2 regions of the Nostoc sp. FACHB-133 genome follow, and region 1 is predicted to be linked to the other one. Evidence: predicted binding sites of a transcription regulator. Region 1 holds the regulator's gene; the other holds the start of a gene.
The links. The regulator NtcA, encoded in region 1, controls nitrogen genes in cyanobacteria. The targets are predictions, from matches to a motif close to TNTGTANNNNNNNNTACANA.
Positions count from the first base shown of each region.

Region 2: H6G86_RS13535 (Glu/Leu/Phe/Val family dehydrogenase) is a predicted target of NtcA. The motif match lies at 2,155-2,174, and genes of this name have one in related genera.

Region 1 is NZ_JACJSH010000051.1:32,296-36,027, forward strand. Features, by position in the region: gene H6G86_RS29050 (DUF3084 family protein) at 1-1,067, opposite strand, end outside; gene ntcA (global nitrogen regulator NtcA) at 1,236-1,907, opposite strand; gene fabI (enoyl-ACP reductase FabI) at 2,287-3,063, shown strand; gene hisB (imidazoleglycerol-phosphate dehydratase HisB) at 3,162-3,732, shown strand, end outside.
Region 2 is NZ_JACJSH010000014.1:1,995-5,726, reverse strand. Features, by position in the region: gene H6G86_RS13545 (DUF433 domain-containing protein) at 1-162, opposite strand, end outside; gene H6G86_RS13540 (hypothetical protein) at 313-621, shown strand; gene H6G86_RS13535 (Glu/Leu/Phe/Val family dehydrogenase) at 781-2,070, opposite strand; gene H6G86_RS13530 (beta-ketoacyl-ACP synthase) at 2,209-3,357, opposite strand; gene H6G86_RS13525 (peptidylprolyl isomerase) at 3,440-3,732, opposite strand, start outside.

The DNA.
Region 1 (3,732 bases):
ATCCTATCCTGAGTCACGCGCAGTAGCTCTACATTGGCAGGATTTGCCCCAGGCTCACTTAATTCGAGGTTGGCGTTGCGATTGGCTTCTTGTAAAAGTTGTACCACTGCCCGACGAGCCTCAGCAGGTTGGGTAACACGAATTACAGCAGCAGAAAGAACTTGACCGCGAACTAAGGCCAACTTACCCAAACGCAGGTCGCGGTAAGACTGATAATATTTTTCTAGCCTGGCAACTTCTAGTTCTAGTTGCTCTTGTTGCGCTTCCAATTCTTTCAGGCGGGATTCCCGTTTGGCAATCACTTCCTCTCGTGCTGCAACTTCTACATTACGCTTTTGAATCAATTGATCGAGTTGGCCAATTTTTTTATCGCGTTGTTCTATGGCTTCTTGACGGTTAGCCAGTTCGCGATCGCGTTTTTCAATAGCTGTTTTGGCTTCGTCAATCGCTTTTTTCGCTTCAGCATACAGTCGTTGTCGTTCTGTCTTCAGTAGTTCAACTGCCGCCTGTAGCTCTTTTCTTTGATTGGAAACGCTTTGCAACTCAGCTATAGCTTTTTGGTACTGAGTTACAACTTGTCCTAACTGACCTTGAGTACGTTGGAGTTGAGTTTGAGTTTGAGCTTGTTGACTAATGGTGCGGTTCAACTGAGCTTGTGTTTGGAGTTGTTTGGCATTTGCTGCCTGTAAAGACTGATTAATTGCCTGTAAGTCTTGTTGTGCTTTTGCTTGGGCAATTCTTGCTTGATTTAGCTCACTTTCTACCTGACTTTTCTGAGTTTCTGCGGTTTTTAGCTGTTCCCGCTTCTGTCTGAGGTCTGTTTGAATATCTTCTAATTCAAAGACTCCCTTTCGCAAACCTTCATCGGCAGCGAATAAAATTCCTAATGTTGATGCTGAAATCAAACCGCCCGTAAAAATAGTTACCACTACAGCAGTATTTTTCGGACGAAGCTTAAAAAGTGAGAGGCGGGCTTTGCCAACTCGTGTGCCGATGCGATCGCCCACGGTGGCAATTACGCCTCCCAAGATTAAAATTGCTGCGATGAGGATGTATCCGGTGGTCATCTTTAGCTACCGAAATCCTTCCAGATACAGCCTACTACTTTTAAGCATTGTCTGCGGAGAAGTGGAAGTTGGCAATAGCTGAAATTATTCAATTTTAGATTTACCTCTAGCTATTAGTGTCATCTTTCAAAATAGAACACGCGCCGATTCCCCTTTCTCCGATTGATTTTATGTGAATTGCCTACTTAAGGTAACAGGTTTATGCACAGTAATCTTCTTTTTGTGGATAGAAATCATCTTTTTCTCACGCAAATCCCCTAGTAGCCTAGTAACGGTAACACGAGTTGAACCAATTGCTTCTGCGATCGCCTGATGAGATAACTTCAGATCAATAGTGATCCCATCTGCACAAGGAACGCCAAAATCCCGACAAAGAATTAACAAAAAACTCACCAACCTAGAACCCATATCTCGGTGAGCGAGAGTTTCAATCATCATCTCTGTTTGTAAAATGCGCGAAGAAAGACCCCGCAGCATTAACATTGATAATTCTGGATTTTCCTTGAGTGCTTGCTCTACTTGTTCAATTGGGGCTGACAGTAATTCCACAGGTGTAAATGCAACCGCATGGTAAAACCTATCCGACTTATTTCCTGTCAGCAATGACAAAACACCAAAAACACTATTTTCCCGAAGCAATGCTACTGTTATTTCCTCTCCTGCCTCGTACACCCTAGAAAGTTTAACAGCACCTTTCAAAAGAAAATAAACTCGTTCGGCAGGATCGCCAGGAAAAAAGATCGTTTTATTGCGTTCAAACGTTTCCACAACTGGCGGAAACGCCCCGGTCGCCATCTGACGAAATACATTTGCTAGGGCTTTATCTTGTGTCACGATCATCTCCCTTCCCCTACCCAATGCCGGAAAAACAAAAACTGATTACCTAAGAATACACCCGAAAAATGAATAAAGCACCGTCAACCTTTCTGTACTTTCCTATACTCAAACTAATCGCTTCATAACTGTTTGTTTATAATGATACATAATTGTTGATCCTTTCAGCTACTAATTGTTGATAAGTAGTTCCAATAACTGTATTAAAAAGGGTTTTTTAAAGAACAAATAAAGATATCTTGAGAAAATCTTTAGGAAAAATCAAGATTTTTGTCATAGCAAACACCCTTCTCAATATTCATTTTTGCAAATCCTGTATAAAACAAAGACAAACGTGCCTCAGATTCTAGTATGCTCCTAATGATCGATCGCATTAACAATTTCTATGCTGAATCTGACTGGAAAAAATGCTCTTGTTACAGGTATTGCCAATAACCGCTCGATCGCCTGGGGCATCGCCCAACAGCTGCATAAAGCCGGAGCAAACCTGGGTATTACCTACCTGCCGGATGAACGCGGCAAAATGGAGAAAAAAGTTGCGGAGTTGGTAGAACCCCTCAACCCAAGCTTATTTCTTCCTTGTAATGTCCAAGATGAAGAACAGATTCAATCTACCTTTGAGACAATTCGTGAGCAATGGGGGAAGCTAGACATTCTGATCCATTGTCTGGCCTTTGCCAGTAAAGACGATTTAAGTGGAGACTTTAGCCAAACCTCTCGTTCTGGCTTCAACACTGCCTTAGAAATCAGTACTTACTCGCTGGTGCAGTTAAGTGGTGCAGCGAAACCTTTGATGACTGAGGGAGGTAGTATCGTCACGCTGACATATTTAGGCGGTGTCAGAGCAATTCCTAACTACAACGTTATGGGAGTTGCTAAAGCAGGGTTAGAAATGAGCGTGCGTTACCTAGCTGCTGAACTAGGGCCACAAAATATCCGCGTCAATGCCATCTCCGCAGGCCCCATCCGCACCTTAGCATCTTCAGCAGTTGGTGGAATTTTGGATATGATCCATCATGTCGAAGAAGTAGCTCCCCTGCGCCGTACTGTCACTCAGCTAGAAGTGGGTAATACTGCCGCTTTCTTATGTAGTGATTTGTCCAGTGGTATTACCGGACAAGTTCTATATGTAGATGCAGGATATGAAATTATGGGAATATAAGATAATTTGGGCATAGGGCATTAGGCATTGGGCATTGAGTATTAAAATTCTTGTCCATTCCCTATGCCCCAAGCCCTATGCCCCATGCTCTATTCCCAATGCAAATTAGCAAAGTTAATTCAAACTACGACCAGTCAACTAAAACCCCTCGGATTGCCACTGTTCACCGTACTACTGGTGAAACTGATGTACAAGTTACCATCAATCTTGATGGTAGAGGAACTTGCACGGCAGCAACAGGCATTCCGTTTTTGGATCACATGTTGCATCAAATTGCCTCCCACGGGCTGATTGATATAGATGTCCAAGCCAAGGGAGACTGGGAAATTGATGACCATCACACCAACGAAGATGTAGGTATTACTTTAGGCCAAGCTTTCAACCAAGCACTAGGCGACAGAAAAGGTATTGTCCGTTTTGGTAATTTTCTTGCGCCATTGGATGAAGCTTTAGTTCAGGTAGCGCTAGACTTTTCTGGACGGCCTCACCTCAGCTACGGCTTGCAAATTCCTACCCAGCGCGTAGGAACCTATGACACCCAACTCGTGCGCGAATTCTTTGTGGCACTGGTGAACCATAGCCAAATGACACTCCACATTCGGCAACTGGATGGCATTAATTCCCATCACATCATAGAGGCGACATTTAAAGCCTTTGCAAGAGCAACAC
Region 2 (3,732 bases), on a different contig from region 1:
CCGTTCTAAATCGTCATAATCTGCTAAAATTTCATCAATTGTCATGCCAGAGCTAAGTAATTCGAGTATCAATTCAACAGGATAACGAAGTCCCCTAATACAAGGCTTGCCGTGGCAAATGTCAGGATTATAGGTAATGCGTTGTAAAAGGTTGCTGCTCATATTGATTATTTTTTGTTAAGCATACATTTATATACTCTAGTTTATATCTCCAACTTCATAAAAGTTCTCCGGGATATAGGGAAAGTGATATCTATGGGGGTAAACTAGGCACTTTTCTATATATGGGTTTTCGTTTAAATCGTTAAAAATATGAAAGCCAAGCCACAGATATTTCTCGTTGTAGAAGATCACCCGGAGGTAGCCCAAAATAACTGTGATTTTCTCATAAAATTTCGACCCCTCTGCTATTTGTGCGATCGCCAACACTCCCCAAGAAGTACTACAACATCTCCAAATAGAGACACCAGATTTAATTGTTCTCGATTTACAAGAGCTGTTCAAAATTATATCCAACACCTCAAAGTAAAATTGGGTATCGGTGAAGTTGAGCGAAAAGATATCAATTCTCGCATCGCCCTTTGTATGAAAGCAATTCAGAGAAAATTATTATCATTTTGATTTAGGTTGTGGTGCTTTCTTCATTCATCAGATTGAAGGTTACTAAATCTCCTTTTTTGTGAAATTCATTTTAGTTGATGTAATTGTAGGGGCACAATATAATGTTGCACCCCTACAAATCTGGTCTATTCAATTTAAAATGTTGTATCTTCCTAAATATTAAGGATAAAGACCTCTGTCAGTCAGGGCCTGGGAAACTCTACCCACCCCTAAAGTGTAAGCTGCTAATCTTAAAGAAATTTGCCGCTTATTAGACTGCTGAATCACCTTGCGGTAGGCTTGCACCATCAAATGCTCCATTTCGCGGTTAACTCGCTCCTCATCCCAAAATACGTAAGAAAGACCCTGTACCCACTCCAAATAACTCACTACCACACCGCCGGCATTCGCTAAGATGTCTGGTAGTACTATCACACCCCGTTCCTCTAGAGACAAGCTAGCCTCAAGAGTAAGTGGCCCATTAGCTGCTTCTGCAACAATTTGCGCTTGCACCTGATTCACATTTTCTTCAGTGATCTGGTTTTCTAAGGCTGCTGGTATTAAGACATCGCAAGGTAAAGCTAATAAATCTGCATTACTAATTGCTACAGATTGCGGGAAACCTACAATACTCTTGCGATTTTCAGCAGCGTAGATTTTCAACGCGGGAATATCAAGACCAACTTCGGAAAATATTCCCCCAGCACCTGTTGAAACAGCGATAATTTTCGCGCCTGCTTCATATAGTAATTCAGCAGCAGCACCACCTACATTACCAAAACCCTGAATAGCTACTCGCACTCCTACTAAGGATTTACCTTGATCTGCCAGCGCCTCACGCACAGTAATCATCACGCCACGTCCGGTTGCCATTTCGCGTCCCAATGAACCACCAATGGAAAGCGGTTTCCCAGTCACAACCCCTGGTACAGCATTACCGACATTCACAGAGTAAGTGTCCATCATCCAAGCCATCTCACGGGCTGAAGTCCCCATATCTGGCGCAGGAATATCTACAGAAGGCCCAATATCTTTAATTAACTCGCTGATATAACGGCGGCTGATTCGCTCTAATTCGCCAACACTGTAGCGTTTTGGATCTATGGCAATGCCACCCTTACCACCACCATAAGGAATACCTAACAATGCACATTTCCAGGTCATCAGCATTGCCAAAGCCGATACTTCGCGCAATGTCACAGCCGGATGATAACGAATTCCGCCTTTGTAAGGGCCTAAGACATCGCAGTGCTGTACCCGGTGTCCAGCGAGAACCTGTATTTCCCCGTCATCTAGTTTGACGGGAATGGAAACTGTGACAACCTTACGTGGGTGGCTGAGGATTTCCAGCAAACCTTGATTTAAATTTAATTCTTTAGCTGCCGCTTCTAAGTAACTACAGGCTTGGTCAAATGGGCATATATGCGCTGGAGAAGCAGGTTCTAGCGGTAGTAGTGATTTTGAAATCATAAAATTTTCTCCTAATCACGGTATCTTTACGAACCGGATATCATTCTGTAACTAGCTTATCCTTTTTTTGAGAAAAATAGGAATTTTGTAGTTTTTGTTACAGTTTTATATTTTATATTGTGCTGTAGGTACAAAGTACTATGGGGACTTAGCTAACGCGATCGCTACATTCTGTCCGCCAAAGCCAAAACTTAAACATAAAACCTGCCTAATTTTACTTAGACGTGCTGCTGTAACGATTTCTAAATCAAATTCTGGCTGCTGCAATCCTACACAAGGCGGTAATATTTGATGCTTTAATGCCATGAGAGAAAAAGCTACGCCTAATGCTCCTGATGCTCCTAATGTATGACCTGTGCTTCCTTTGGTCGAACTAACTGCCACTCCTTGGGGAAACAAACGCTGGATTACCATACTCTCCATCTGGTCATTTAGCTGGGTTGCTGTACCATGAGCATGAATGTAATCAATATCGCTTGGTGATAGACAACTACGTTCTAAACATTGTTTGATAGCTGCGATCGCACTTTTCCCTTCAGGTTCCGGTGAATTACTATGATATGCGTCGTTAGTTAAGCCGAAACCGAGAATTTCACCATAGACTTTTGCTTGACGCTGTTTTGCCAACTCTGCGGATTCTAAAACAAACACAGCTGCGCCTTCGCCCAAAACTAACCCTTCCCGCTGCAAATCGAAGGGATAAGCCCCAGTTTTTGCCAAAGCACCCATCTGCTGAAACCCAGCTAAAGTTAGGGGTGTAATTGGTGCTTCCACTGCACCTGCGATCGCCTGTTGGCATTGCCCAGTTTGTATAAGTAAAGTTGCTTGGGCGATAGACCAAATTCCAGTTGCACAAGCTGCCATCGGTGCCAAAACCATACCCGTTGCACCGATTTGTCTTGCAGCTGCGATCGCATTGATATGAGGTAATATCTCTAACCAATTTCCAAAATCAGAAACGGGCAAATTTTCCGCATCTTTATACATTTGCCGCGCCAACATCTCCCAAGATGCTTGATAAGAGCGACTCGATCCAATGACGACAGCACAATCAGGTAAAGGTGCAACTAACCCAGCATTTTGCAAAGCAGAAGTAACAACCATTTGAGTTAACATTGCCAACTCAGATGGTTGTTGAGCAATTAAACCTAGGGGAAGTGGTTTTATTTCTGGAAATGGCTGATGTAACCTAATTCCAGATTTACCTGCTATCAGATTTTTCCAACTATCCTCTAAACTTCCACCCAAGGCGGAAACAAGACCAATACCAGTGACAAGAACTTTCACTAAATTTAGGAGTTAGGAGTTAAAAGTTAGGAGTTATTCTCCCCCTGCTTCCTCTGCCTCCCCTGCTCCCCCTGCTCTCTTCCTACTGCCCTGCTGTTTTCAGATTTTCAGCCCCTTGGGTGACTTTAGCAGAGTCAATGCGATCGCCTTGCTGAATTTTGTTTACTACATCCAAGCCTTGAGTGACATTGCCAAACACGGCGTAGTTACCATCCAAGAAAGCTAGATCGGCCAAAGCAAAGTAAAACTGAGCAGAAGCCGAATCTGGTGCTTGCGATCGCGCCATCGCTACTGCACCTTGTTTATGGGGCAATACGACGGGTTGAGCAGTAGCATCAAATGGTTTGTTGTAAAGCGGAGTATCCGAACCTTTTG